Regions from separate parts of the Bradyrhizobium sp. SZCCHNR1053 genome, predicted to be linked through region 4. Evidence: predicted binding sites of a transcription regulator. Region 4 holds the regulator's gene; each other region holds the start of a gene.

Region 1 (7,546 bases), on a different contig from region 4:
CACGCTGGAATCGGGCGAGCGATCGACCAGCAGCACCTCGGTGACGACACCGGCCGCGGCGCCTGGCACCAGCGCGGACAGGGTGGCCACGGCGGTCTGCTCGACACCTTCGGTCGGGATGATCACGCTCAGCATGAACCTGGCATCGTTATCTGTCGCGCCTCCAGCATGACTGTTATCATCTTGTCATAGCCAAATCAGCCCGCTGCGCTGCGGAATTTTGCAGCACGTAGCGGGTCGCGCACGTTCGGGCAACGCCGAACGATTGCTATTTCAAGGTGCTGCGTTGCTGGAGCTCGCGCTTGGCTGGTTCAGTCGCCCGCCTGTGTCGGCGTGGTGCCGCCGGCGCTGTTCGGCCAGACCCAGTCGCGGATCGCCGGCATGTCCTCGCCATGCGCCCGGATGTAGCGGGTATGCTCGATCAGCGCATCGCGAAATTTCTGCTTCACATGGGCCGCGGACACGCTGAGGCCGGGCACGCGTTCGATCGCCTCGATGGCGAGGTGGAAACGGTCGAGCTCGTTGAGCACGACCATGTCGAACGGCGTCGTCGTGGTGCCTTCCTCGATGAAGCCGCGCACATGCATGCCGGCATGGTTGGTGCGGCTGTAGGTGAGGCGATGGATCAGATACGGATAGCCGTGATAGGCGAATATCACTGGCTTGTTGGCGGTGAACAGGCTGTCGAAGTCGCGGTCGCTGAGGCCATGCGGATGGTCCTGCTTCGGCTGCAGGGTCATGAGATCGACGACGTTGACGACGCGGATCTTCAGGTCGGGCAATTCCTTGCGCAGGAGGTCGACGGCTGCGAGCGTTTCCAGGGTCGGGACGTCTCCGGCGCAGGCCATCACCACGTCGGGCTCTTCGTCGGCGGGCTCGGTGCCGGCCCAAGACCAGATGCCGATGCCGGCGTCGCAATGCGTGGCGGCGTCCTGCATCGACAGCCATTGCGGCGCGGGCTGCTTGCCGGCGACGATGACGTTGATGCGGTCGTAGGTGCGCAGGCAATGGTCGGCGATCCACAACAGCGTGTTGGCGTCCGGTGGGAAGTAGATGCGGACGATATCCGCCTTCTTGTTGGCGACGAGGTCGACGAAGCCGGGATCCTGATGGCTGAAGCCGTTATGGTCCTGCCGCCAGACATGCGAGGTCAAGAGATAGTTCAGCGACGCGATCGGGCGCCGCCACGGCAGCTCGCGTGACACCTTCAGCCATTTGGCATGCTGGTTGAACATCGAATCGATGATGTGGATGAAGGCCTCGTAGCAGGAGAACAGGCCATGGCGGCCGGTGAGCAGATAGCCTTCGAGCCAGCCCTGGCAGAGATGCTCGCTCAGCACCTCCATGACGCGGCCGTCATGCGCCAGATGGACGTCATAGGGCTCGATGCCCTCCATCCACACGCGCTCGGTGACCTCGAACACCGCATCGAGCCGGTTCGACGCCGTTTCGTCGGGACCCATGATGCGGAAGTTTCGGGTCTTCGCATTCAGCGTGATCACGTCGCGCAGGAACTTGCCGAGCTCGCGCGTCGCTTCAGCGATGGTCTGGCCTGGTGAGGACACCTCGATCGCGAAAGCTTGATAGTCCGGCAGCTTGAGCTCGCGCTTGAGCAGACCGCCATTGGCATGCGGATTGGCGCCCATGCGTCGCTGCCCTTTCGGCGCCAGCGCCTGCAATTCCGGCCTGAGACGGCCATGGGCGTCGAACAGCGTCTCCGGCTCGTAGCTCTTCAGCCAGGCTTCGAGCAGCGCGAGATGCTCCGGCTTGCTGCGGGGGTTGGCAATCGGCACCTGATGGGCGCGCCAGAAGCCTTCGACCTTGAGGCCGTCGACCTCCTTCGGCCCGGTCCAGCCCTTCGGGCTGCGCAACACGATCATCGGCCAGCGCGGCCGTTGGATCGTTGCATCCGGCTGACGCGCATTCTGCTGGATGGAGCGGATGCTCGCGAGCGCAACATCGAGCGCGTCCGCCATCTGCCGATGCATCGCCTTCGGCTCCGCGCCTTCGACGAACAGCGGCTCGTATCCGTAACCTTCAAACAGGCATTTGATCTCGGCATCGCCCATGCGGCCGAGCACGGTGGGATTGGCGATCTTGTAGCCGTTGAGATGCAGGATCGGCAGCACCGCGCCGTCATGGGCCGGGTTCAGGAACTTGTTCGAATGCCAGGACGCGGCGAGAGGGCCGGTCTCGGCCTCGCCGTCGCCGACCACGCAAGCCACGATCAAATCGGGATTGTCGAACGCCGCACCATAGGCGTGGACCAGCGCGTAGCCGAGTTCACCGCCTTCATGGATCGAGCCCGGCGTTTCAGGCGCGGCATGGCTCGGGATGCCGCCGGGGAAGGAGAACTGCCGGAACAGTTTGCGCAGGCCATCGGCATCGCGCGTGATCTCCGGATAGATCTCGCTGTAGGTGCCTTCGAGATAGGTGTTGGCGACCATGCCCGGACCGCCATGGCCGGGGCCGCAGATGTAGATGACGCTGAGATCCTGCGCCTCGATGGCGCGGTTGAGATGGGCATAGATGAAGTTCAGGCCGGGCGTCGTCCCCCAGTGGCCGAGCAGGCGCGGCTTGATGTGCTCCGGTTTCAGCGGCTCGTGCAGCAGCGGATTGTCCAGCAGATAGATCTGCCCCACCGAGAGATAATTCGCCGCCCGCCAGTAGCGATCGAGCAGGTCAAGATCGTCGGCCGGGGTGGTCTGTTGGGGAGAAGTGATCTGCATGGGACCTCGCTTGCCTTCCGCTTCGCGCCTGCGGGATACTGTATGAGAGTAACGCCGCACCGTCCTGTTCCAGCGCACCTGCAGGATAGAACGGGAATGTGATGGCTGGCCTTGCGCCCGTGCAGAGCATGCGTGCGCTTTTGTTCTATTTTGTTCTTGTAATGTTCTGTTTGCGTGCTATGTCTTGGCCATGAGCCGAGCATCTTCACATGCCCTCAAGCGCCCGCCGGTCCCGGTGCCCTCCGAGCCGGCGGGCGCGCCTTCGTCAGGTCCTGGGAAGGACTTTCCCGAACTTGCGGTCGCCATCGAACGGGGCCGGCGCCGCGGCCGGGGTGCCCAATCCAACGCGAGCGGCCGCTACGAGGCGGAGGCCCGCGTTGTCTTCGATGATGGCTGGCAGAGCCTCGAGGAGCTGCCGCCGTTCAAGACGACGGTCGCGACCGACACCTCGCGCAAGGTCATCACCCGCAACGACTCGCCGGACATCGGTTTCGATCGCTCGATCAATCCGTATCGGGGCTGCGAGCACGGCTGTGTCTACTGCTTCGCGCGGCCGACCCATGCGTTTCTCGGGCTGTCGCCTGGTCTCGACTTCGAATCCAAGCTGTTCGTGAAGCCGGATGCGCCCGCGCTTCTGGAGAAGGAGCTCGCGGCCAGCGGCTACGATCCGCGGATGATCGCGATCGGCACCAACACCGATCCCTATCAGCCGATCGAGCGCGAGCGGAAGATCATGCGCGGCATCCTCGAGGTGCTGGAAAAGGTTGGCCATCCCGTCGGGATCGTCACGAAGTCGGCGCTGGTGATGCGTGATGCCGACATCCTGGCGCGGATGGCCAAGAAGAACCTGGCGAAGGTCGCGATCTCCGTGACCACGCTGGATCCGAAGCTGGCGCGCACGATGGAGCCGCGGGCCTCGACGCCGTCGAAGCGGCTGGAGGCGCTGCAGGCGCTGTCCAAGGCCGGCATTCCGACCACGGTGATGGTGGCGCCGGTGATCCCGGCGCTCAACGACAGCGAGATCGAGCGCATTCTCGATGCCGCCGCCCATGCCGGCGTCAAGGAAGCGGCCTATGTGCTGCTGCGGCTGCCGCTGGAGGTGCGCGACCTGTTCCGGGAATGGCTGCTCGAGCATTATCCCGACCGCTACCGCCACGTCTTCACCCTGATCCGCGACATGCGCGGCGGCCGCGATTACGACTCGCAATGGGGCACGCGAATGAAGGGGACAGGCCCGATGGCCTGGATGATCGGCCGCCGCTTCGAGATCGCCTGCGAGAAGCTCGGGCTGAATAAGCGTCGGACCAAGCTGACGACCGATCATTTCGTCCGGCCGAAGGGCGGCGGCCAGCAGCTCAGCCTGTTCTGAAGCGTGCGGAGAGTAGGTGGAGAGTAAGTGATGAGCGCACAAGCGAGCGTTCCGCGGTTCACCGTCATCACACTCGGTGTGTCCGAGATGCGGCGGAGCATCGCCTTCTATACATTGCTCGGCTTCGTCCGAAAATTCCGCGCGACCGGCGAGGCCGTGGCATTCTTCGAGACCGGCGGGACGGTGCTGGCGCTGTACCCGTGGGGCGCGCTCGCCGATGACGCGGGCGTGCCAGACGCACCGCGCCCCCAGGCGTTCCGAGGCGTGACGCTGGCATGGAACTGCCGCTCGGAGGCTGAGGTCGATGCGGCGCTCGCGTCGGCGGTGGAGAAAGGCGCGATGCTGCTGAGACCGGCGCAACGGACCGACTATGGCGGTTATAGCGGCTATTTCTCCGATCCGGACGGTCATGTCTGGGAAGTGGTGGTCGCGCCGGGGATTGATGTCGGCGAGGATGATCGAGTGCATCTGCCGGCGTAGTCGGTCGCCGGCAGGGGGCGAATAGCGGGGAATTGAGGCCCGTTCGGGTTGCGCCGCCGCCAGCCGTTTCGCACCATGGCGGCCATGATTCGCGATCAGTCAAAGAAGCCGGGCAGGGCGAAAGCAGCGAGCCGTGCCGTGGCGAAGAGCGCCCCTGCAAAGGCCGCGACCAAGCCTGCTGCCCCGGGTGCTGCCGGCAAGTCGGGCGCCAAGCTCGGCAAGGGCGTCATCGCGGTGGCGCCGCCGAGCTTCCGGCGTGAGCGCGCGCTGTTGAAGCAGGGGGTCTGGCCGGTCGCGGGCTGCGACGAGGCGGGACGGGGGCCGCTGGCCGGTCCGGTGGTCGCTGCGGCCGTGATTCTCGATCCTGCGCGCATCCCCAGGGGTCTCGATGATTCCAAGCGCCTGAGCGCGGAGCAGCGCGAGGCGCTGTTCGACAAGATCTGCAAGACGTCGGCGTTTGCGGTGGCCGTCGCATCGCCGGCGCGAATCGATCGCGACAACATCCTGCGTGCCTCGCTCTGGGCGCTGTCGCGCGCCGTGAGGGCGCTGCCCGAGGCGCCGAAGCACGTCTTCGTCGACGGCCGCGACCGCATCGACGTCGATTGCGGCTGCGAGGCGGTGATTGGCGGCGATGGTCTGGTGATGTCGATTGCGGCCGCCTCGATCGTCGCCAAGGTCACGCGCGACCGGCTGATGTGCGCGCTGGCGCAGGATTGCCCGGGTTACGGCTTCGAGCAGCACAAGGGCTATGCTGTGCCGGAGCATCTCGCCGCATTGGACCGGCTCGGCCCCTCGGTGCATCATCGCAGCCTGTTCGCGCCTGTCGTCGCCGCCCGGCGCAAGCATCAGCCGTGGACCGATGTGCCGGAGCCGGATCTTTTCGCGGAGGTGACTGTGGTGACATCCACCGAAATCTCGCTCGAGGTCTGATGCAGGTTGCCTCGCGGGCCCCGCGGTCTTAATAGTTTTTGTCAGCCAGCCAGCACGAAGTGTCACCCCTCGCAGCAGGGGCGGTGTTGTGCGCCCCGATCGTGCGGTATCGATTGCGGGCGTCGGACAGCGAGGCTGCTGCGGATGAGCGACGGTCCTGCCGGCCTCCTCGACGTCCTCAGCGATTCAGCCAAGCGATCCAGCCGTTCATGCGTTTCACGTCACTGGTTGTCGAACTGATCCGCGCAAGGCCGCGGCTGGTCGTCGTCATCGTGGTGCTGTGCCAGGCCCTGATGTGGCTCGGCGTGGCCATGCTGTTCTATCGCAGTCCACCCGGCCAGCTTGCCACCACCATCGCGTTCGGACGCGAGTACCAGGTCGGCACCGATCTCGGCCCGCCACTGTCGTTCTGGCTGTCGGACATCGCCTATCGCCTCGCCGGCAACCACCTGTTCGGCGTCTACGTGCTGGCCGTGCTGTGCTCGGCCCTGGGTCTGTGGGTGATGTATCTCCTGGCGGGGGCGATCGTCGGCGGCCAGCAGGCGGTGCTCGCCGTGCTGCTGACCATGACCATCACCGCGTTCGGTGCACCCACGCTGGAATTCGGTCCGGAGGTGCTGGCGCGTCCGCTCTGGGCGCTGCTGCTGCTCCATAGCTGGCGGATTCTCGGCGAGGGCCGGCGCAACGCCTGGTTTGCCTGGTCGATCGAGGCCGGCCTGCTGCTGCTGACCACCTCGGCCGCGGCGGGCCTGCTGCTGCTGATCGCCGGCTTCGTGGTCTCCACCGCGCAGGGCCGCCGGGTGCTGCGCTCGTTCGATCCGCTGTTCGCGCTGCTGGTGGTGCTGGCGCTGGCGCTGCCCTACCTCATCTTCGTGCTGCGCGCCGACAGCGTCGGGCTGCCGGCGCTGCCCGTTCTCGCCGAGCTCTCGGTGCGCGCCTGGCATTGGCTCGCCTTGGCTGGCGGGGCGCTGCTGGCGATCTCGGCCATGGTGCTGCTGGTGCTGCTCGACGCCAGCTGGATCAGCCGCAGCGAGACCGACGCCCCGATCATCTACCGCCGTTCGGTCCCGCCGCTCGCCCGCGACTTCGTCTATTGCTTCGCGATCGCACCGACCCTGGCGGGCAGCCTGATCTCCGGCCTGTTCGGTCTGCCCACGGTGTTCGGCGGCGTCGCCGTCACCTTGACGATGGTCGGCCTCGCGCTGGTGGTCGCGTCCGGCGATCTGATCTATCTGCGCCGCCAGCGGCTGTTGCGCACGGTGTGGGCGGCTGCGGTCGCTGCACCCGCGGTTTTCGTTGCCGGCAGCGCCGTGATTCAGCCCGTGATCGGCGAGGGCGAGGTCGCGACGTCGATGCCGGCCCGCGACATCGCCCGCTTCTTCGTCGAGAGTTTTGAGCGCCGTACCAACCAGCGGCTGCAGGCGGTCGCCGGCGATCCGCAACTCGCCAGCCTGGTCGCGCTCGGTCGCCGCCGCGCGCATCTGTTCCTCGATGCCACCCCGCAGCGGACACCCTGGGTCACGCCGGCGAAATTCGCCGAGAGCGGCGGCGTCGTGGTGTGGCGCGCCTCCGACACGGTCGGCACCCCACCGCCTGACATCGCCCAGCGCTTTCCCGGGCTGGTGCCGGAGGTGCCGCGCAGCTTCGACTGGCTGATCAACGGCCGCCAGCCGGTGCTGCGCATCGGCTGGGCCATCGTGCGGCCGAGGGGGCCTTAGCGCTTTCCATGCGAGCCGTCATTGCGGGGAGCGAAGCGACGAAGCAATCCAGGGCTGCGCGCGTGACTCTGGATTGCTTCGCTGCGCCGCTGCGCTCGCAATGACGGAAGCGAATTGGGTCTTCAGACCGCTATCACCGTCGCGATTGCGCGCAGATCCTGCCAGGACAGCCGCTTATAGGACGGCGAGCGCAACAGATAGGCCGGATGGAAGGTCGCGATCGCGCGGATCGTCCGCTTGCCGGTGTCGTAGTCGCGCCATTTGCCGCGCACGCGCATAATGCCCTCGGTGGTACCGAGCAGCGACTGGGTCGAGGGATT
Region 2 (7,546 bases), on a different contig from region 4:
GCACATTGCGCGGCCGCGCCGGCTACGCCTTCAACAACATCCTGTTCTACGGCACCGGCGGCCTCGCCTTTGGCGGCCTGCGAGCCGAGACCTTCGGCCTTTCGGAATCGCACACCACGGTGGGCTGGACGCTCGGTGCCGGCACCGAGTTCGGCCTGGCGCAGAACTGGACCGCCAAGATCGAGTATCTCTACGTCGATCTCGACAGCAGCAATTTCGTGATCACGGGGGCGAAGAACGACTATCGGTTTGGAATTGTGCGCGCAGGCATCAACTTCCACTTCTGATGGCAACGAGGGAATAGGAAGAAGAAACGTCCAACGACAACCTCCCGGCCGCTCGCGCGGCCGGGATTTTTTTGTCGGAGTCCCTTTTGTCGTAGCGCTCCGTGCAATCTGGAGGCATGCAGCATCGCGCGCGGCCTGCACGTACGAGCCGGCAATGCTGTGCACGCGAGCCGGCGGCGCTGCCGGCAGCTTCCAAGCGAACGAATGAGATGCCGTCGAGGCGCCCGCGGCTGCAGTCTCACGCCGGCGCTTGAACCATCGCCAAGCGGGCTCGCCCTAAGACGACAGCACCAGGTTCACCGCCTTCGGGCCCTTGCCCTTCTTGTCCGGCTCGACCTCGAAGCTGATCCGCTGTCCTTCGGTCAGATCCTTCAGGCCCGCGCGCTCCACCGCCGTGATGTGCACGAACACGTCGCGTCCACCGTCGTCCGGCTTGATGAAGCCGTAGCCGCGCTCACCATTGAAGAACTTGACCGTCCCAGTCATGGCCATCGGGAAACTCCTCCCCCGCAATGCTTCCTCCACTGCGCGCTCTGCGCAGCGTCCGACCGGACATCACTTTGATCGGAAAGCGTTGGCCACCTTAACGCCCAGCGCTCGCCACGCCGGATCGTCTGGATCTTGTTAGGCCTTGATCACCCCGCCGCAACCATTCGCGGAAGCGGAACGTAAAGCCAGTCTTACAATCAGGCACAATAATACGGTTCCGCGCCGATTGACTACGGCTTTTCGACCAGTCGCCGTTTCAAGCTTTGGGGAATTCGATCCGGAAGCGCGCCGCGCCGCCCTGGCCGAGCGGCTTCTGCAGTTCCTGCAGGATGAGCTTCAACTCGTCATGCAATGTCCAGGGCGGGTTGACGATCAGCAGCCCGGTCGAGGTCAGCGCCTCGCCTTCGATCTGCGGCGCAACACTGAACTCGATCCGCAGCACCTTGCCCGGCGGCTTGGCCGCGGCCGCGAGCGCCGCGACGCGATCGGTGAGCTCTTCCGTCGCGCGCCGGCTCTTGGCGGGATACCAGAGCACGTAGATACCGGTGGTCCACTTTGCGAAGGCCGCAGCAAAGCGGTCCGCGAGCCGCTCGAACTCATCCTTGGCCTCGAACGCCGGATCGATCAGCACCACGCCCCGGCGCTCGTTCGGCGGCACGAAGGCGGGCAGGGCGACCCAGCCGTCGAGATCGACGACGCGGGCCTGGGTGTCGCGGCGCAACTGATCGATCAGCTGCTTGCGGGGGATCGGCGCGAGCTCGCACAGGGTCATGCGGTCCTGCGGCCGCAGCAGCGCCCGGGCGATCAGCGGCGAGCCGGGATAGGCAACCAGCTCGGCCTTCGGGTTGAACGATCTGATGATGTCGAGATAGGGCGACAAGAGTGCATAGGCCTGCTCGGAGAAGCGCGCCTGCAGCACGCGAGCGATGCCGGTGAGGAACTCGCCACTGCGGATGGCCTCGTCGCCGGTGAGATCGTACAGGCCAGCGCCGGCATGGGTGTCGATCACCCGGAACGCAGCGGGCTTCTCCTGGAGGTAGATCAGGATGCGCGTTAGCACGATGTGCTTGATGACGTCGGCAAAGCCGCCGGCGTGAAAGGCGTGTCGGTAGTTCATGCGGCACGAGTTACGCCGTTCCGCGTCAAAAGGGTACCCCGTCGATGCGCCGGATGGATCCAGAGAGCATCGGATCAGAGCCGCGGCGAGAGGCGCCGCAGGCCGACGCACTGCGGTCGCCCGATTCGGCCGTCGCTAGCCGCCGCGGACCGGCGGCATGTTGACCTCGTCGCGCCGGCAGGCCTGGCGGTCGATCTCGTCGCAGCTGCGAAACTCCAGATCCTTCGACAGGCAGATCCGGACCTCGCTCAGCCTGGTGCGGTTGCAGGTGACGGCAATGCCCGATGTCGTGAGCTTGGGGTTGGCCTTGATGAAGGCCTCCTCGACCGCCCCCGGCGCCACCGTCTTGGCCTCCGTAAGATCGAGGAATTCCGGCGGGATCTTGATGGCGGCGCGGGCCTTGCGGATGATTTCGAAGTAGGCCTTCGCGGACAGGCCGGCGCAGGTGCCGTGCTTGTCCCACTCGTTGTAGATCAGGCCCGGTGCCGGCATCAGGTCGAGCATCGAGGTCATGATGTTGCGCGGCAAGCGCGGCGCCGGCTGCTCGCAATATTCGGGGTAGCCGTTCTCGTATTGCGGCCACAGCCCGTGCACGACGAACGAGTAGGGTCGGCCGCCGCACTGCTGGGACCGGCTGCCGCGGCCGCCGCGCTCCTCGGCTTCGGCACAGTACGAGGGCGACCAGGATAGCGAGAGAACGTAGAAGTCGAACGCGCCCGGCGCGTTCTGGCGGCGGTCCTGCGCCTCGGCGGAGCCAGCCGCGAGCACACCCAGCAAGAGGGCAAAGCAAGCGATCATTATGGACAACAGGACGGCAGGTCGGCGCAGGCAATCGAACATGGCGAACTCCCCGGACAATGCCAGGAGCCTAGCAGCGCGCGGGAACATTTCAAGAACAAAATGGCTGCCCCGAGGCAGCCATTCGTCAGCCGGCCGCCCGCGCGAGCGGCCGATGGTCCGACAAAATCGAATCAGGGCTTGGCGGCGCGGCAGGCCGGATTGAAGGCCCAGTTGCGATCGAGGCCGACGACGCAGAACTCGACGCCCTGGTCATAGCCGGCGAAGCCGCCATCCTCGATGATCGAGAAGTTGACGGTGCGCGCCTTGCCGTCGCTGATCATCACGCTGCCGGTGCAGAAGCGGCGCGGAATATTGTCGGACTGCCAGGGGCGGAAGGCGATCTCATGGACGTTGGCGACGCCGGTGATCGTCAGCGAGGAATTCCAGAAGGTGCTCTCCTTGTCCTGGAATCGCGACACGATGGTCGGAATGGCCGCCTCGCAGGGGGCAACCCGGCCTTCGTACTTCGGGCCGGACAGCCAGAAGTTCATCTCGAGCGGATTGGCGGCCTGAGCCGGGGCGGTGGCGACAATGGCGGCAAGCAGCGCGCCACAGGCGGCGCCGAACATCTTGAAAGGTGAGCTGAAGTCGCGCATGGGCCGTCCGCAAGGCTGATCCGGGAGCGTGGACCGTGCCGCGGCGGCCACAGGAGGTCAAGTGCAACGCGGCAACACTCCACGATTAGTCCTGTTAACGCGAGGCTGGTGTTCTTTTCTTGACCGCACAGGACCTTTAGGATGGCACGCCAGCTCAAGGAGAATGCAATGCGGACGCTGAAGGCCGGACTCGTGAAGACTGCAGGCCTCGTGGCCGTTGGGATGCTGCTGGCTGCCGCATCGGCCCACGCCGACGTGGTGCCACCCTTCAAGGGCAACGACACCGGCGGCATCATCGCCTACCAGCTGGCCCAGCGCACGGATGCGCGCCAGCTCGCGGTCGATCATTGCGCCTCCTACGGCAAGGTCGCGAAGTTCCGCGCCGTCGATGCGCGCTACGGCGGCTACGTCTCGTTCGCCTGCCGCTGGGTGCCCTATGGCTCGGCGCAGCGGCCGCTGCGGACGCTGTACTAACGTTCTCCTAATTGCCATCTTTTGGCGGCATTCGCTCCGACATCGCGCAACGAGCCGGAACGGAACACATGACCTGCACACGCACTGCCATCGGCCTTCTGGCCTGCTGTCTCCTCAGCGTGACCGCGAGTCACGAGGCCCGTGCCGTGGACCTGCCGGTGCGCAAGGCGGGCCTGTGGGAATTGAAGATGGTCAGGTCCGGCGGCCAGCTGCCGGAGATGACCATGCAGCACTGCACCGACGAGACCACCGACAGGGACATGAACAACATGGCCTCGCCGATGGCGCAGCAGGTCTGCTCCAAGCAGGACATCCAGAAGACCGCAACCGGCTATGTCAGTGATGCCGTCTGCAGCTTCGGCGGCATGAACACGACCTCGCACGCCGACATCACCGGTGACTTCAACTCAGCCTACACGGTGAAGACCACCTCGCGCATCCAGGGCGGTGCCGCCGGCGCCGCCAAGGAGACCGCGATGACCATCGAGGCGAAGTGGCTCGGCGCCTGCAAGCCCGACCAGAAGCCCGGCGACATCGTCATGCCCGGTGGCATGAAGATGAACATCAAGGACATGAACAAGCTGAAGAACCTCATTCCGGGCGCCAAGCAGTAGGCGGGCGGCCGTTGCGTTTGGCGGCACGAGCGCAGAGACATGGATCGTCGCTCATTCGCGGACGCAAAGCACGATCTTCCCGATATGTCGGCTCGTCTCCATGCGGGTGTGCGCATCGGCCGCCTCGGACAAGCGATAGATGCTGTCGATGTGCGGCCGAATGGCCGTCCCGAGAAGGGGCCCGACGCGTTGCCGCAGGTCGGCCGCGATGCGTCGTTTGAGGTCCAGTGCCGTCGAACGCAGGAACGCGCCGGTGATGCTGGCCCGGCGCGCCATCAGGCCGCGCAGCGGCACCGCCAACTCGTTCCCATGTCCGGCTGAGAGCAGGGCGATCCGTCCGCCCATTGCGAGCGCCACAAGGTCCTGCGCGATGTGAGCGCCTGCGGAGGTGTCGAGGATGCAGTCGACACCGCGCGTCCCCGTCGCCGCGCGGATCTGCTCGGCGAGATCAGGATCGGCGTAGTCGAACACGGCGCTGCAGCCGAGCCTGAGCGCCGCGGCGCGCTTCTCTGCGGTGCCGGCGGTGGCGATGACGGGATGACCCAGCGCGCGCAGGAGCTGGATCGCGATCGTGCCGACGCCGCTGCTTCCGCCATGAATCAAGGCGGTCTCGCCGGGCGCCATGCGCATCAGCTCGAAGAAATTGAACCAGGTCGTGAACAGCGCCTCGGGCAGGGCGGCGCCTTGGATCCAGTCGAGGCCGCTCGGCAAGTCCAGTGCAAGATGCTGATCGGTGGCGACGTATTGCGCGTATGAACCGCCGTCGGTCAGTGCGATCACCGCTTTACCCAGCCGTTCCGGGGAAACGTTGGCGCCGCAGGCCACGATGCGCCCCGAGGCTTCCAATCCCGGCACGGGATTGGGCTCCCGCGACAGCCCGGCAGCGCGCTGGTTGCAGTCATGACGGTTGATGCCGGCGGCTGCGACCTCGATCAGCACATCGTCTGGTCCGAGGCGCGGGACCGGCCAGTCCTGTCGCTCCGACAGGACCTCCGGGCCGCCCGCGGCGGTGATGATGACGGCGCGCTGATCGTCCGGAATCATGCTTGGTCGCTCATGTGCTCACTTACCGACCAGGCTGCACTTGCTGCGGTCGAGCGGGCGAAACGCCTGATCGGGGGCGATCTTCGTCACCAGCTTGACGAAGTCCCAGGGGCCCTTCGATTCGGCGGGAGTCTTGACCTGGACCAGATACAGGTCGTGCACCATGCGCTGGTCGTCGCGGATCTGGCCGTGGTCCGCATAGGCGTCCGAGACCGGCGTCGCCTTCATCCTCGCCATCACGCTTGCGCCGTCGTCGCTGTCGGCATCCTTCACCGCCTGCAGATAGTGCCGCACGGCCGAATAGACCCCGGCCTGTATCTGTGACGGCATCGCCTTCCGGCGCGCGTAGAACGCGTCGGAGAAGCGGCGCGCGGCGGGGGAGGCATCCTCGAAGAAGCTGGTGACGATGAGATCGCCCTGCGTCGCCTTGAGGCCGATGGCTTCAATGTCCACGTTCTGGAACGACATCGGCACGATCTTCATGCCTTGGGCCGCAAGCCCGAACTCCTCGGCCTGCTTGATGGCTGTGGCATTGTCGCCGGCGACGTTGAGCGCCAGGATCTTGGCGCCGGAGGCCTGGGCCTGCAGAAGGAAGGATCCGTAGTCCGGCGTACCGAGCTGCGCCTTGACGCTGCCGGCGACCTTGCCGCCGAGCTCGGCGATGCGGGCGCGCGCGGTCGCTTCCACCGAATGACCGAACGCGTAGTCACCGGTGATGAAGAACCATGGCTCCTTGCTGGTCTGCATGATGCCCGAGACGACTGCGGTCGCGGTCGAATAGGCGTCGTGCGTCCATTGCACCGAGGTCGGGGCGCAGGCCTCGTCGGTGAGCTGATTGGCGCCGGCCCCGGAGATGAGAAAGATCTTGCCGTTGCTGCGCACCAGCTCCTGGACGCCAAGGGCCGCGCCGGAGCTGCCGCCGTCGGCGATCGCCTGCACACCGTCCTGCTCGAACCAGCGCCGGGCGATCGCGACCGCGATATCCGGCTTGTTCTGATGGTCGGCCTGAATGATTTCGATCGGCCTGCCGTTGATCTTGCCGCCAAATTCCTCAGCGGCCATCCGGGCCGCTTCCACGGAGCCGGGCCCCATCGCGGTCGCGAAGATGCCGGTCATGTCGGTGAGCACACCGATACGGATGGCGCTCCCCTTGATTTCGGCCTGCGCGGATGAGCCTGCAAGCAGCAGCAGGCCAGCGATGCTGGATCTGAGACAGCGCGACATGATGATCCTCCCCGGACTTGAAGATTTGGTTTTTTGTCGTGTTTGATTGGTGCGCCTCGCGGTTCTCCGCGAGGCGGAGACGTCAGGCTGCCGGTTCGGCAGCCACGGGATTGCGCAGCACGCCGATGCCCGAAATGTCGACCTCGACCGTATCGCCGGGCTTCATGAACAGAGGCGGGGTGCGCTTGAAGCCGACGCCTCCCGGCGTGCCGGTGACGATCACGTCCCCCGGCAGCAAGGTCATGATCGTCGAGCAATAGACGATCAGATCGGGGACATCGGTGATGAGGAGATCCGTGGTGGTCCGCTGCACGGTCTCGCCATTGAGGCGGGTCTGCAGCGTCAGTTTCGACGGGTCGGGAATTTCATCAGCCGTGACCAGCCAGGGGCCGAACGCGCCGGACCGGTCGAAGGTCTTGCCCGACAGGAATTGCGATGTATGGCGCTGCCAGTCGCGGATGCTGCCTTCGTTGTAGCAGGAATAGCCGGCGATGTGCGCGAGCGCGTCCTGGCGCCGGATGTGCCGGCCGGCTTTCCCGATCACGAGCGCAAGCTCGCCCTCGTAGTCGAAATGATCGGAGACACCAGGGCGAATGACCGGCTGCAGATGGCCGACTTGGCTGGTGGGAAAGCGCGCAAACAGCGCAGGTTTCGCGGTGACGGTCCGCCCGGTCTCGGCGACGTGGTCGCGATAGTTCAGGCCAACGCAGATGATCTTGCCGGGATCAGGGATGACGGGCGCGAAGGCGATCGCACTGAGGGGATAGTCGGTCTGTTCGCGGGCGAGCAGTTCGGCGGCGTGACCGAGCGCATCCGCCTCGAGCAGCGCGCGCAGGCTCTTCGCCGGCAGCCGTCGGCCGA
Region 3 (7,546 bases), on a different contig from region 4:
TGTTTCCAATGACCGGAGGCGGCGTGAACTGGGGCGGCGTGGCGTTCGATCCCGTGCACCAGATCCTTTACGCCAATATCAGCCGCGCCATCCACATCGTCAGGCTGATCCCGCGCGCCGAAGCTGACCGGATGACGCCGCCGCGCGGTGTCGATTTCGGATTGCAGCGCGGGTCACCGTTCGCGGTGACGCGGGTGGTCGCCATGTCCAGGCTCGGCCTGTTGTGCAACCGGCCGCCATGGGGCGAAATGGTCGCGGTCGATCTCAAGGCCGGCAGGATCCTGTGGCGCTCGACGGTCGGCACCACCGAGGATCGCGCGCCGCTCGGGCTGGCGTTCAAGTGGGGCACGCCGCTCGTCAACGGCGTCGTGGTCACGGGCGGCGGCCTCGTCTTCACCGGCGCGATGGACGCCTATCTGCGCGCCTTCGACGCTGTCTCAGGTCAGGAGCTCTGGCAGGGCCGGTTGCCGGCGCCGGGAATCGCCAATCCGATGACCTATGAATGGAAGGGCGAGCAATTCGTGGTGATCGCAGCGGGCGGCCATTCGGAGGCGGGAACGTCGCTCGGCGACAGCGTCGTGGCGTTTCGGCTGGCGCGCGATGGCGAAGGGCCCTCGCTGTGGTCACGGACGATTGATCGTCCGGGCGGACGGTTCGCCGCCGGCGCCCTGCTCGCGGTCGGGGTGCTGGTCGGTCTGTTGGTGACGTTGTGGCGATGGCGCCTGCGGCGGGTCTAGCCCGCCGCGCCGCTATCAGTCGAATGCGACGCCGATCCGCTTGTCGTGGCTCCAGACTGCGTGGCAGCGCCGCGTGAACTTGTCGGCCGGGATCACCAGCGTGAAGGCTTCGGGCAGACCGACCGGGCTGACCACCTCGACCCTGGCGCCGGTGTCGGACATGTTGCGGACCATGCAATCGACCGCGCCGCCGCCGTCGAATGCCAGCCTGCCCTGCTTCAGCACCCGATGCCTCGGTGCAATGCGCTTGTCACTCGTCTCGCTCATGGCCTGTAACCCGGTGCCGAATGGCGTCACCTTTCGCGTCAAAAGCACCTAAAATAAATCAGTCTCGCGTTTCGATCAGATGAATCCGGCCTGCGAAGCCCGGGCCGTCGCCTTCATGTTTCGTTAACCCCCCGGGCAGAGAGGCCGCAGATCAGAGCATCGCGAAGGCGCTCGACACCATGGCCACCGGCTTGCCATCGCCGGCGCTGGTCAGTGTGACCCGGCCGAAGCTCATGGTGCGGCCCATCCGCACCACGCGCGCATCCGCCAGCACGTCGGCGGAGGCAACGGCGCGCATGAAATGCGTGGTCTGGTCGACAGTGGTCATCGGCCGGTAGCCGCCGCTCGCGGTGACCATCCCGATCACCATCGCGGTATCGGCAAAAGCCATCAGCGCCTGGCCGCAGACGACGCCATTGTCGCGGCAGAGCCGCGGCGAGAACGGCATGCGCAGGATGGCGCCGGCTTCGCCCTGCGGAGACGGCGCGATGTCCTCGACGATCAAGCCAAGATCCTTGATCCAGGGCGCGAACACGTCATCGAGGATGCGCCTCGCGTCGTCGGTGGTGAAGTTCAGGGTCTCGTTCGGCACGCGCGGAGGTCCTTCCATGATCGTGTCATCGATTTGTCTTGGCATCGACTTGCCTCGCCGCGATCGGCGGAGCCGCCGGAATGTTGCCGCAGAGCGGCGGCTTGAAAAGGCCGGAGTTGGAAAACTATGATGAGGGCACACCGTGGAACAGACGGCAGGTGCGCGCAGACGATGCGGCCGTGAACATCCCGACCTGTGGTCCACCGTTCCGGCACAGTGCCGCGGGCTTGGCGCATGGCGAAGCGATGGTATAAGGCGCCTATACCGGGGAGTAACCAATGAAGAAGCTGATCGTGACGATGGCGGTCGCCGTGCTGGCCGGCTGGGCGGTTCCCGCAATGGCGCAGATGCCCAACATCAACCTTCTCGCCGACGGTCCCTCCAAGTCGCCCGAGGAGAAAGAGGCCGAAGCGGCGCGGGAGCAGGCCTACAAGGACACCATGCGCAAGATTCCGGACGCCAAGACGAGCGCCGATCCCTGGGGCAACGTCCGGGCGGCGGAGCAGCCCAAGGCGGCGCCTGCCATGAAGACCACCGCGGCCAAGAAGCCGAAGGCTGTCGGCAGCACCAACTGAGATTTATCGCGTTCGGGTCGGCGGGCTCTGATCCTCCCGGGCCCGCTTGCCTGATTGCGGACTCGGATTCCTCGCGGCCCCGTCTATATTGACGGTGTGGCAGCGCGTTGGAGTTCGTCGATGGGGATGCGTCCTCGAGACATGGCCAGCCGGATGGCGGCCCGGCGCCAGAGGAAGAGCGCAGGCCCGGTTCGCGACGGCTACGTTCGTGATACGTTCACGCTGCCGCGCGAGCAAGCGCGCGCCAAGGCCCGCGATTATCTGACCCGCTATCCCAAGGCCGGCTACATGAGCGCCGTCGAAAGCTGGCGCGAGCTTCCCGATGGGGCCATCGAGTTCACGATGCGGCGGCTTCCCAGCGCCGATTGAATCATTCCGGCTAGCGCCTCATTCCTTCTCGCCGAGAAGCTTGCGCGTGTCGCGATTGATGAAATGAAGCCGCGTGCAGGCCTTGCAGACCACGGTTTCATAGGCGTACGCGGGATCGCCGGGCTTCGGCTCTTCCAGCCAATGCTGCACGTTCATCCCCGTTCGCGGACATTTGAAGATCAGATTACCCATACAAATTTAAATGTCTGCCAGGATGCAGACAGGCATTTTGATCTGGATCAAGCTCGGCTGGCGAAATGACGCGCAGTCACCTCGCCGGCCACAGGCTTCGGTTGTGGTTCTCGTCGGTGACGATCTACAAGAGGTGTGGCGAGCCGTCAGGCCTGATCCAGCGACTCGGCGACGATCCGGATGCGGAAGACCGGCTGCCGTGCCTCGTCGAGCAGCTCCATCTGCCATTCGGAGTTTTCGGCGAGCTTGCGCGAGATGCTGCTGGCCATGTCGGCACAGACGGTGGTCATCTCTTTCCAGGCTGCGTTGCGGTCGGCGCACTCGGTCCCATACTCGGACGCGCCTGAGAAGTGGCCGTTACGGATACGAAAGAAATAGAGCGGCATTGCCAAAACCGGTGAGCCCTGACCGCCCCAGGCCGCTGGGTTTGATGTACGCATCGCAAATGGAAGCGCAAAACCCCCTCGGATCAATTCCGGTAAAATACGGTCGGTCGCGCTGTCCGTTGAGCTGATTGCCGTTGAGGATGTGCGGCGCAATCGGACGGATTGCGGGCCAACGAATGAGCCTCGGAGAATGAGCCTCGGACCGCCGCGGTCCGAGGCTCGGCGTCAACGTCGTAGCTTCCCAGCGAGGGCAGTTCGGCAATGACGTAGTTAGACTAGTGCGAAACTAGTAGGCGTGCCTTGCGTCAGATCAAGGTTGCCATCTCGATCAATCGCCGTGGGACGCGCGCCTAGCTGTGATCGAAGATTCGTTCCGGCACGACTGTCAGTCGGTAGGCGATCTGCGTCGCGCCGTCGACCAGTTCCAAGAGTTCATCGCAAGCCGGACAACGCCTCTCTCCCGCGGCGCCTTGCTGCGAGTGAAGCTCGATCCTTTGAAGGCCGGCCCTGCAGGACGGGCAGGTCACGTCATCTCTTGTCATCGCCAATATGAAGCGCAACGCCAGCGATCCGTTCCTCGACATCACGACAATGACGGGGGGATGCATCCCGAGCGGAGCTATCAACGTCGAAAGCCCCGGACGTCGTCCGGGGCTTTCTTTCGGCGCGGATGGTTTCAGGGCCGTGCGCCTACGGGTGACGGAGCCTGCAAATGTTGTAGCTGGCAGGCTACAAGGGATCGGTCGACGGCACACCACGGGCGATACACCAAAGGCGATACACCACTGACAATGTGCGGCGACATCATCGCAACGAACAAACAAATCCGGGGCTGATCAAAAATTTGCTCAGACGTACGACAACCACGATTCTATAACGCAACCCAAAGTTTATGACAATGGTTTGTGGCTTGAAGATGTCGTGAGCGCCGCGTGCTGCGTGATGCGGATCACGCCGGCTTCCATTCGGCCCACTCATTCGCCCGGTCATAGGGGGCTGCGCGAACGGCCCTCGTGGCTCCCTCTGGCATGGCACGAGACAGCGTCCTGGGGTTCGCCGTTTCATCTGTCGCTCCGTCATATGGCGGCCGTCGAGCTGTTCGCGCGCCGGCCATTGCTCCGGTCGGAACGCAGGGTGCCATTCCGATCCAGATAGCCGCGGCAGATCCGCGGACACTTCTGTTGCGGAACTTCATGGCCGGACACAGCTTGCGCGCGGCCGAGCATTGCATGCGCATCTGCATCGAAACCGTGCGCCTGCACGCACGATGAGCCGAACAAAAGCAGAAGAGGCGAGGGAACTTCGTTCCTGTCAGGAGAACCCCGGAATGTGCGATCTACGCACGCGTGTAGGAGTTTGGTAGTTTCAAGGGAAAGATCTGACGAGCACGATCGGTCCAACGATCGCGGCGTTGAAGTCGGCCAGGTCTTCGCTGGGAATCCAGTACTCGAGATGCTCGCGGCCGCCGGCCTCGCGCACCTCGTAGTTGTCGATGAAGCCTCGCAGGATCGCGAAGCGTAGCACATGGCCGCGGCCGCTCGCCGGCACGTTCCAGTCCCGTGCGATCTTCACGGCATAGTCCTCGGTCAGCACCGGGTAGAAGATCGGCTGCTCAGGAAGGCGCGGCGGAAACGCACGCATGCCCGACGCCTCGATCAACGCAAGCTCCTTTGGGCCGACGGGGCGCCACAACGTGAGGGTCTGTTCCTTGTTGGATCCGGTCATGCTGGTCCCGAAAATTGGAAGCGGTGTGCGATGCCCACAGAGAAGGACCAGCAGGATGATAGGGCAAAGCCGAGACGACACTAACAACTTATAATTGAGTCGACGTCTGCCGCAGGCGTGGGAAGCGAGGTTGGAGCGCTCGGACAGGCTGGTCGTCATTCGCGCGATCGCCGGTCGGCGGCTGCGCCGCTCGCGCACATGGCTTCCGCCTCCAGCCGGATCAGGATCCTTTCGCGGTCGCCGTCATCCAGCACCCCGTACTTCGCTTCTGGGCGCGCTGATCGGGCAGCGCTCCCTCGCTGCTGCTCGGTGGACTGCGCGCCGGCCCCCGAGTGGCAGGCGTGTTCCCGCGGTTGTCAGGGGGCTGAGAGCGGTGATTGTTGAGAAGAACATATTGCGAACAAAGAACGGATGGAGTACATTCACCTCAAGATTGCTGGCCGACCTCGTTAACCGTTTGTCCATCTCGCGAATCCCCGCCATAAGGAGCGCCAATGTCCGCCACCGCCCTGCGTATCGTCGAAGGTTCCTCAATGGATAAGAGTAAGGCGCTCTCTGCTGCGCTGTCCCAGATCGAACGTCAGTTCGGCAAGGGTTCGGTGATGAAGCTGGGCAAGAACGACCGCTCGATGGATGTCGAGACGGTGTCGACCGGCTCGCTCGGGCTCGACATCGCGTTGGGGATCGGCGGGCTGCCAAAAGGGCGGGTGGTCGAGATCTACGGGCCGGAATCATCGGGCAAGACCACCTTGGCGTTGCACACGGTGGCCGAGGCGCAGAAGAAGGGCGGCATCTGCGCCTTCATCGATGCCGAGCACGCGCTCGATCCGGTCTATGCGCGCAAGCTGGGCGTCAACATCGACGAGCTGCTGATCTCGCAGCCGGATACGGGTGAGCAGGCGCTGGAAATCTGCGACACGCTGGTGCGTTCGGGGGCGGTCGACGTGCTGGTCGTCGACTCCGTCGCGGCGCTGGTGCCCAAGGCCGAGCTCGAGGGTGAGATGGGCGAGTCGCTGCCGGGCCTGCAGGCCCGCCTGATGAGCCAGGCGCTGCGCAAGCTGACCGCTTCCATCAACAAATCCCACACCATGGTGATCTTCATCAACCAGATCCGCATGAAGATCGGTGTGATGTATGGCTCGCCGGAAACCACCACGGGCGGCAACGCGCTGAAGTTCTATGCCTCGGTGCGCCTCGACATCCGTCGCATCGGCGCGATCAAGGAGCGCGATGAGGTGATCGGCAACACCACCCGCGTCAAGGTGGTGAAGAACAAGCTGGCGCCGCCGTTCAAGCAGGTCGAGTTCGACATCATGTATGGCGAGGGCGTGTCCAAGATGGGCGAGATCCTCGATCTCGGCGTCAAGGCCGGCATCGTCGAGAAGTCCGGCGCCTGGTTCTCCTACGATAGCCAGCGTCTCGGGCAGGGACGCGAGAATTCGAAATCGTTCCTCAAGGCCAATCCGGACATGACTGCCAAGATCGAAGCCGCGATCCGCCAGAACTCCGGCCTGATCGCCGAGCAGATCCTGGCCGGCAATGCCGAGCGCGACGCCGACGGTGAGGAGCCGGCGGAAGAGTAGGGGTACGGCGGCGGCGGGCGCCGTGGACGTTGAGTTGCCGACGTTCCAGCGCCCGTTTGCAGATGTGTGGTGCTCTGCCGAAATCTGCGGCTGCTGCATTCCCGAATGCAGCGAGTGGGCGTTTCTGAGCGCCGGATACGATCTTCAACGCGAATAACTGAAAGCGCGTGCGCGGACGAGCGGACCGGATCCGCGCGGCGGCACCGGGATTTCCGACGCCGATCCTGGGCGCCGGGAGCCGATCGCGAATATGTTGATAGCGCCTTGAGGCAATCGGGCCGTGCCGGAGCCAACAGCATGACGCGTTTGATTCTAGCGGCCGATGATCCGAGCGCCGGAGCGCTTCGGAGGGGCGGCTTTGCCGACCTGGTGGTGCCAATTCTCCATCGTTTCGTGTGGGGACCGCTGCCATCCGATGCCGAATTATCGGCGTATCTCGTCCAGCGCACCACGCGACGGAAGCGGGGGCATTGGTTGGATTTCGCCTCGCGTAGCGACGTCATGGCGGCCGGCGGGCGGAATCACAGTTTTCTCGAACTTGTTGACCGCTGCGATAGCGTCGAGCTGTGGATGGGGACCCGTCCGAATGACCAGTTGGTGCTGATCTGGCTCTTGGATTATCTGCGCCATCACGCGGAGATCGCGACGAAGATCGTATTGCGGCATGTCGATGTACCGCTATTCGATGCCCCGGCCGGGCGACTCGCCGGTCGGACCATTGCCGGCGTAGAGCTCGCACGTGAGCATCTCGACCTGGGTCATCTGGCATGGCGGGCGTTTCGGGCGCCGACGCCGCAAGCCTGGTTCGATCTGTTGAAGCAGGATCTCAGTGCACTGCCGCAGCTTCGCCGCTGCGTGCAGGAGATGCTCGATGAGCTTCCCGGTGTTGCGACGGGCCTCGGAGCATCGGAGCTAAGAATCCTCGAATTGCTGTCAGCCGGCTATCAGCACCCATTCGACCTGTTGCCGCATCATCAGGATCGCTTTCAACGGCGCGTCTATGACTATTGGGAAGGAGGCACGTTGCTCGACGGTCTGGCGCTCGCGCCGGTGCCTGCAATTTCGGGCCTCGCCGAATCGCCATTCTCGGTCGAGATGCACGACAGCCGTGAACGCCTCG
Region 4 (7,546 bases):
GAGGTCATGGGCGGCAGCACGAAATCCAGGCAGGGGCTATGAAGGGCGGGGGGTGTATAGCAGGCCTATCGCATAACTAAAGCCTTCCTTGGGGGAAGCGGATTTGGCAGATAGGCTGCCAAATTCCGGAGCAGGATATTCTTGATGACCACGACGACAGACATGGCGACGACGGCAGAGGCAGGGCGCGACTTCATCCGCGACATCGTCCAGGCCGATCTCGACAGCGGCAGGCACAAGACGATCGTCACCCGGTTCCCGCCGGAGCCGAACGGCTACCTGCATATCGGCCATGCCAAGTCGATCGGTCTCAACTTCGGCATTGCCCAGGAGTTCGGCGGCCGCTGCAATCTGCGCTTCGATGACACCAATCCGACCAAGGAAGAGCAGGAATATATCGATTCCATCCAGGCCGACGTGCGCTGGCTCGGCTATGACTGGGGCGACAACCTGTTCTTCGCTTCGGATTATTTCGAGCGGCTCTACGATTGGGCGGAAGGGCTGATCAAGGCCGGGCTCGCCTATGTCGACGACCAGTCGCAGGAGGAGATCCGCCTGTCGCGCGGCACGCTCACCGAGCCCGGCAAGAACAGCCCGTTCCGCGACCGCACGGTCGAGGAGAATCTCGACCTGTTCCGGCGCATGAAGGCCGGCGAATTCCCGAACGGCGCGCGCGTGCTGCGCGCCAAGATCGACATGGCCGCCGGCAACATCAACCTGCGCGACCCCGTGCTGTACCGGATCATGCACGCCCATCACCCGCGCACCGGCGACGCCTGGAAGATCTATCCGAGTTACGACTACGCCCACGGGCAGTCGGACGCGATCGAGGGCGTGACGCACTCGATCTGCACGCTCGAGTTCGAGGACCACCGGCCGCTCTACGATTGGTTCCTGGACAAGCTGCCGGTGCCGTCGCATCCGCACCAGTACGAGTTCGCGCGGCTCAACCTGACCTACACGCTGCTGTCGAAGCGCGTGCTGACGCGGCTGGTGCAGGACGGCCATGTCTCAGGCTGGAACGATCCACGCATGCCGACCATCGCCGGCCTGAAGCGGCGCGGCGTGCCGCCGGCGGCGGTGCGCGAGTTCATCAAGCGCATCGGCATCGCCAAGGCCAACAGCGTCGTCGATGTCGGCATGCTCGAATTCTGCATCCGCGAGGAGCTGAACCGCACGGCGCTGCGTCGGATGGCCGTGTTGCGGCCGCTGAAGGTGGTGATCGAGAATTATCCGGAAGGCCAGGTCGAGGAGCTCGAGGCGATCAACCACCCCGACGATCCCGCAGCCGGCACGCGCAAAGTCGCCTTCGGCCGCGAGCTCTATATCGAGCAGGACGACTTCATGGAGAACCCGCCGAAGAAGTTCTTCCGGTTGTCGCCGGGCAACGAGGTGCGGCTACGCTACGCCTATTTCGTCAAGTGCCGCGACGTCATCAAGAACGACGCCGGCGAGATCGTCGAGCTGCGCTGTACCTATGATCCGGCGACCAGGGGCGGCAACGCACCGGATGGACGCAAGGTCAAGGCGACGATGCACTGGCTGCCCGCTGCGCAGTCGCTGACCGCCGAGATCCGCCTCTACAACCAGCTGTTCGCCAATCCGAGCCCCAATGCGGCCGACTTCACCGCCGATCTCAATCCCAACTCGCTTGAGGTCCTGACCGACGCGCGCATCGAGCCGGCGATCGCCGAGAGCAATTCGGACGCGCCGATGCAATTCGAGCGCCAGGGCTACTTCGTCCGCGATCCGGATTCGACGCCCGACAAGCTCGTGTTCAACCGCACCATCGGCCTGCGCGACACCTTTGCGAAGGAGGTCGCGAAGGGATGAGATGGGGACCGCAGCCGCAGCTCAATTGATCGCTGCGAGGCCGGCCTCGGTCAGCGTTGGCACGCCATCGCTGACCTCCACCAGGCCGCGCTCCGCGAGGAGCGAGAGATCATCGTCGGCGACGGGGGAGAGCGTGAGCCGGTGGGCCTTGATGTCCCGCAACGTCCAGCGCAGGTGGATCGCCGTGTCGAGCGCGAGGTCGGCAAAGGGATCGTCATTGTCATGGTGGTCCATACCCGCATAAGCCCGTGCGGTGCCGAAAGTTCCAATGACGTTCCCGGCACCGGGATTGGATTCTCGTTCCGTTCCGCTAGTCGGATTCCCCGTGGTTTCGCTAGCCTCCATGCCCGTGAAGTAACGGGTGGTGTGGGCAATGGCGGAGCCGGTCAGGCCGCCGGGAGGGCGTCGCGGGATCGCGGGCGCGATGGCCGATGTCTGGCCGCCGCGCGGCGCGCTGGCCGGCGGCTGGCCCGCGATCGGGTCCGGCGCGTCGTCGGCATTCGCCGCCCGCCTGAAGAGCTGGGCGGTCGAGGAGGCCGGGGCGGGCCGGCTGCTGCCCTGGGTGCCGGTGGCGTTCGGGGCCGGCATCGCGCTGTACTTCACCGCCGATCACGAGCCGGTGCTCTGGATCGCCGCCACCACCGCGGCGCTGCTCTGCATCGTTGCCATCATGATGCGGCGGCATCGGATGTTTCCGGCTGCCGTGATGATCGCGGCTGCAGCGTGCGGCTTTGCCGCGGCGACCATCAAGACCGCGCGTGTCGCACATCCGGTGCTGGCGCGGCCGCTGTACTCCGTGGCGCTGTCCGGCTTCGTCGAGGCGCGCGACGTCCGCGAGCGCAGCGATCGGATCGTGCTGCGGGTGACGTCGATGGAGAGCCCGCGCAACGCCGTCACCATCGCGCGTGTCAGGCTCGCGGTGCGTAAGGGCACGGCGCCCGAGGTCGGCAGCTTCGTGCAGCTCAAGGCGCGGCTGCTGCCGCCGATGGCCCCGGTGCGGCCGGGATCCTACGACTTCGCGCGCGACATGTTCTTCCAGGGCATCGGCGCCTCCGGCTTCGTGATGGGCGCGATCACGACGGCGACGCCGCCGCAGGCCGCCGGCTTCGGCCTGGGCTATGCGGCGGCCATGCAGGGCCTGCGCGATGCGATCGACGCACGCATCCGCGCCCGCCTGACGGGCGATGAGCGCGCCATCGCCACCGCGCTGCTGACCGGCCGGCGCGACGCCATCACGCCCGATGTCAACGATGCGATGTTCGTCTCCGGCCTCGGCCACGTGCTGTCGATCTCAGGCTATCACATGGCCGTCGTCGCCGGCGTCGTGTTCTTCGCCGTGCGCGCGCTGCTTGCGCTGATCCCCGGCCTCACCATCAGCCATCCGATCAAGAAATGGGCGGCCGCGGCGGCGCTGGTCGCGGCGGCGTTCTACCTGCTGCTGTCGGGCGCGGAGGTCGCGACGCAGAGATCGTTCTTCATGACGGCCGTGGTGCTGATCGCGGTCATGGTCGATCGCCGCGCCGTCACCTTCCGCACGCTCGCGGTCGCGGCGATGATCGTGCTGATCGCGGCACCCGAAGCGCTGGTGCATCCGAGCTTCCAGATGTCATTCGCGGCGACGCTCGGCCTGGTCGCGCTGGTGCAGTTCGGCCTGCCCAAACTGTTTGCGACGCCGGACAGCTCCACGACGCAGCGCATCGCGCTGTGGGGCGGCCGCGAGCTTGCGATGCTGCTGCTGGCCTCGCTGATCGCGGGGCTTGCGACCACGCCCTATGCCGCGTTCCACTTCCATCGCGTCACGCCCTATGGCGTGCTCGCCAATCTCGCGGCGATGCCGGTGGTTTCGGTGCTGGTGATGCCCGCCGGACTGCTCGGCCTGCTGGCGGCGCCGTTCGGGCTCGACGGTCCCTGGTGGACGCTGATGGGCCTCGGCATCGACTGGATGATCGCGGTGACGCGCTGGGTGGCGGCGCTGCCTGGCGCGGTCGGGCGCATCCCGGGCTTCGGCATCGGTCCGCTGATCCTGGCCAGCCTCGGCGTCATCCTGATCGGCCTGCTGCGCACACCGCTGCGCTGGTCGGGTGCCGTCGGGCTCGTGGTGGCCACCGCGTGGGCCGCCACGACGCCGCTGCCCGATGTCCTGATCGCCGGCGATGGGCGTGCGGTGGCGGTGCGCGGTCGTGACGGACGCCTGCATGTGATGCGCACCGGCAAGGACGTGTTCGCCACCAAGGAGTGGCTCGCGGCCGACGCCGATGCCCGGCTGCCGGCGGATTCATCGCTCGCCGATGGCGTCTCCTGCGACGAGGCGGGCTGCGTGGTCGCGATGGTCGACGGCCGATTCGCCGCCTTGACCCTGCGCGCCGAGGCGCTCGACGATGATTGCGCCCGTGCCGCGCTGATCGTCACCGCGCGCGCCGCGCCGTCATCCTGCGCGGCGGCCGTCATCGATCGCCAGCGCCTGCAGCAGCAGGGCGCCTTGATGCTGGTGCAGCGGGGCACCGGCTTCTCCGTCACGCCGGTGCGCGCCGGCGGCACCGACCGCCCGTGGTGGCCGGCGCCCGCCGAGGCCGGCGAGTTCGACACGACGCTGACGCCGCGTGCGCCGGTGTCGCGGCTTCAGGACGCGACGCCGCCGGAGACGGAGCAGGGCGAGCAGGATTGAGCGCCGGACAGCTCGAACGTGCTGAGATGATACAACGTGCTGAGATGATACTCGGTGTCGTCGGGTCCATCGAACAGCGAGGGACCTTCGACCAGCGTGAACGCAGCGCCCGGATATCGTTGCCAGACGGCGATGTCATCAACCGTGACCGTTAGCCATCCGAACGGAAGCATGTAGCGGCCGGGCTCGGTGATCCGGTCGGCCTTGTTCCAATCGATCTTGTTGACCGCGGCGGCAAGCTCCCCCGGCACACAATGCCGGCCGAGGGATGTCGTTCCTATTCGATGCGATGCCGGAGCGTGAGGTTCGCCCGAAAGGACCTTGCGCTTGCAGAAACCAAATCTCCCCCGGCCGAAAGCTCGCTCATGACCGAGAGAAATGCGGACGCGCAGGCGCTCAGGTGATGCTGATGCGGCGAATCGGTGTGGCCTGCGAAGCCGGAACGTCCTCCGCCATGCCCGGGCGGCGCTCGGCCGGCTGCTTGCTGACCGGCAATTGTAGCACGGTGACGCGCTGGCCCTCGCAGAGCTGGGTCACCAGCACGTGGCGGCCGTCGGCGAATTCGATCGCGTCGTGATGGCGATCGGGGATGTGCGTCTCGATGCTGTTGAACTTCGCGACGCGCTCGCGGATCGTCCGGGTCCAGAGCCAGCGGCTGTCGTAGCGGACGTCCTCGACAAATGCCAACTCGGTGCCGGGCAGCATGCAGACGGCGACGGTCGGCTCGCTCTCGAGGGCGAAGCCGCGGGTGGCGGTGCCGCGAAACGTCGTCGAGATCAACGTCTCGCCGACCTTGGCGGGACGGGACGCAACCGCATGGAGGCTGTAGTCACACATCGGATCGCTCCTCGTTGAGAGATAGCCGACCCACGCTCCCCCCGGACAGGCGCAGGCCTCTATCAGAGTGGACATCGATGGTGATGTTAGCGCGCGCTTCACGGCAATTCTGCGCTGATCTGCACCGCGTGCGCCCGCGGGCGATCACAAGCGTTTGAGCATGCCGCGCTGCACATCCTGAGGTGCATTCGCGCGTGACCAATTTCGATCGGCGGCGAAGCGCGTGCGCCCGTCGCCGATCGACCGATCGCGTCCGCGATCAGTACTTGCGATACAGCCCGACCAGCTTGCCTTGGATCTTCACCCGGTTCGGCGGCAGGATGCGCACCTCGTAGGCGGTGTTGGCCGGCTCCAGCGCGATCGATGCGCCGCGGCGGCGGAAGCGCTTCAACGTCGCTTCCTCATCGTCGATGAGCGCCACCACGATGTCGCCGGTATCGGCGGTCTCGTTGCGCTGGATCAGCGCCATGTCGCCGTCGAGGATGCCGGCATCGACCATGGAGTCGCCGCGCACCTCGAGCGCATAGTGATCGCCGTTGCCGAGCATGTCGGCAGGCACGCTGATGGTGTGGCTGCGCGTCTGTAGCGCCTCGATCGGGGTACCGGCGGCGATGCGGCCCATCACCGGCACCGCGACGGGGCGCTCGCCATCGTCCAGCGCGGGAGTGCTGGTGCGCACCTTGCCGAGATTGCCCTCGATCACCGATGGGGTGAAGCCGCGGCGGTTGTTGGCAGCCTGTGACAGCTCGGGCAGCTTGATCACCTCGATCGCGCGGGCGCGGTTGGGCAGCCGGCGGATAAAGCCGCGCTCCTCGAGCGCCGTGATCAGGCGATGAATGCCGGACTTCGAGCGCAGATCGAGCGCATCCTTCATCTCGTCGAAGGACGGCGGCACGCCGGCTTCCTTGAGCCGCTCGTTGATGAACCGCAGAAGTTCGTACTGTTTGCGCGTCAGCATCTCGACCTGGTCCCCAGTTTGTTGTCGTCCGAGTCCAGGAGCTGCGCCTTGAGCACAAACCGGCTGAGAGCGCCTTGGAGTCGGACCATCATCGCGTCGCCCGCAACATACTAAAAACAAATCATGAACGGACACTATATGTTCGATGTGTGTTCCGCAATCCTTAAATTGTAGTGAACGGACCGGGCTTTGCCGGGGGAAACGGCCTAGCTCGGCAGGCGCAGGATCTCGCACGGGCTGCCGGCGGCGGCCTTCGGCGCAAACGCCCGCCGGATCACCAGCGCCTGCGAGAGCGCGAGATTGCCGAGCAGCGACGAATCCTGCTGGGTCACCGGCGTTGCGATCAGGGTGCCGTCGGCGCGCTCCTCGAGCTGCGCCCGCAGATAGTCCTCGCGCGAATCGTTGGCCCCGAGTTCGCGGCCGAGCAGGGCGGTCTCGCGTGGCATGCGAGCTTCGTCGCGGCCGAGCAGCCGCCGAATCAGCGGCACCAGGAACAGGATGGCGCAGACATAGGACGACACCGGATTGCCGGGCAGTCCGATCACCCTCATGTCGCCGAGCCGTCCGTGCATCATCGGCTTGCCCGGCCGCATCGCGATCTTCCAGAACGCCATCTCGACGCCCTCGGCTTCGAGCGCCTGCTTGACGAGGTCGTGATCGCCGACCGAGGCGCCGCCGGTCGTGATCAGGATGTCGGCCTTGGCCTCGCGCGCCCGCCGGATCCCGGCGATCGTGGCCTCCATCGTATCCGCGGCGATGCCGAGATCGATCGGTGTCGCGCCCTCGCTGCGCACCAGCGCCCGCAGGGCGTAGCCGTTGGAATAGACGATCTGGCCCGGGCCGGGCGTCGAGCCCGGCATCACGAGCTCGTCGCCGGTGGCGAGCAGCGCCACCTTCGGCCGGCGCCGCACCGGCAGTGCCGGATGATTCATGCTGGCCGCCAGCGACAGGTCGCGGTCGCTGAGCCGGCGGCCCGCCTTCAGCAGCACCATGCCCTGGTGGAAGTCGACGCCAGCGGGCCGAATGTGCCGGCCCTTGATGGCCGCCTCGTTGATGACGACATGGCCATCTTCGGCGATCGTGTCCTCCTGGATCACCACCGAGTCGGCGCCCTCAGGGACAACGCCACCAGTGAAGATGCGCGCCGCCTCGCCGGGTCCGACCACGCGATCGAACGGCCGGCCGGCCGCGACCTCGCCGATCACCCTCAGCCGCACCTTGGCCTGGGCTGCGTCCGCCGCGCGCACGGCGTA

Evidence for each region. Region 4 encodes LexA, which represses DNA repair genes until DNA is damaged. Its sites were predicted from a motif close to TGTTCNNNNTGTGTTCNG; they were not measured.
Region 1: a site for LexA is predicted at 2,881-2,898, ahead of QX051_RS11495 (PA0069 family radical SAM protein). Genes of this name have one in related genera too.
Region 2: a site for LexA is predicted at 2,774-2,791, ahead of QX051_RS25335 (ribonuclease T2). Genes of this name have one in related genera too.
Region 3: a site for LexA is predicted at 5,229-5,246, ahead of recA (recombinase RecA). Genes of this name have one in related genera too.

Annotation. Positions count from the first base shown of each region.
Region 1 is NZ_JAUHJM010000003.1:500,920-508,465, forward strand. Features, by position in the region: gene QX051_RS11485 (glycosyl transferase) at 1-135, opposite strand, end outside; gene QX051_RS11490 (phosphoketolase family protein) at 312-2,729, opposite strand; gene QX051_RS11495 (PA0069 family radical SAM protein) at 2,920-4,098, shown strand; gene QX051_RS11500 (VOC family protein) at 4,129-4,578, shown strand; gene QX051_RS11505 (ribonuclease HII) at 4,654-5,508, shown strand; gene QX051_RS11510 (glycosyltransferase family 39 protein) at 5,718-7,226, shown strand; gene QX051_RS11515 (uracil-DNA glycosylase) at 7,349-7,546, opposite strand, start outside.
Region 2 is NZ_JAUHJM010000013.1:172,533-180,078, forward strand. Features, by position in the region: gene QX051_RS25320 (porin family protein) at 1-287, shown strand, start outside; gene QX051_RS25325 (cold-shock protein) at 564-779, opposite strand; gene QX051_RS25330 (23S rRNA (adenine(2030)-N(6))-methyltransferase RlmJ) at 1,033-1,893, opposite strand; gene QX051_RS25335 (ribonuclease T2) at 2,029-2,733, opposite strand; gene QX051_RS25340 (hypothetical protein) at 2,865-3,329, opposite strand; gene QX051_RS25345 (hypothetical protein) at 3,498-3,803, shown strand; gene QX051_RS25350 (DUF3617 domain-containing protein) at 3,872-4,417, shown strand; gene QX051_RS25355 (NAD(P)H-quinone oxidoreductase) at 4,469-5,461, opposite strand; gene QX051_RS25360 (ABC transporter substrate-binding protein) at 5,480-6,685, opposite strand; gene QX051_RS25365 (fumarylacetoacetate hydrolase family protein) at 6,768-7,546, opposite strand, start outside.
Region 3 is NZ_JAUHJM010000010.1:17,015-24,560, forward strand. Features, by position in the region: gene QX051_RS21615 (pyrroloquinoline quinone-dependent dehydrogenase) at 1-737, shown strand, start outside; gene QX051_RS21620 (PilZ domain-containing protein) at 753-1,004, opposite strand; gene QX051_RS21625 (PaaI family thioesterase) at 1,156-1,614, opposite strand; gene QX051_RS21630 (hypothetical protein) at 1,875-2,171, shown strand; gene QX051_RS21635 (hypothetical protein) at 2,292-2,540, shown strand; gene QX051_RS21640 (hypothetical protein) at 2,559-2,690, opposite strand; gene QX051_RS21645 (DUF6894 family protein) at 2,879-3,118, opposite strand; gene QX051_RS21650 (hypothetical protein) at 4,484-4,777, opposite strand; gene recA (recombinase RecA) at 5,338-6,426, shown strand; gene QX051_RS21660 (DUF1835 domain-containing protein) at 6,724-7,546, shown strand, end outside.
Region 4 is NZ_JAUHJM010000001.1:675,635-683,180, reverse strand. Features, by position in the region: gene gltX (glutamate--tRNA ligase) at 1-8, opposite strand, end outside; gene QX051_RS03225 (glutamine--tRNA ligase/YqeY domain fusion protein) at 145-1,833, shown strand; gene QX051_RS03220 (hypothetical protein) at 1,855-2,067, opposite strand; gene QX051_RS03215 (ComEC/Rec2 family competence protein) at 2,207-4,498, shown strand; gene QX051_RS03210 (hypothetical protein) at 4,453-4,671, opposite strand; gene QX051_RS03205 (hypothetical protein) at 4,895-5,335, opposite strand; gene lexA (transcriptional repressor LexA) at 5,595-6,293, opposite strand; gene glp (gephyrin-like molybdotransferase Glp) at 6,500-7,546, opposite strand, start outside.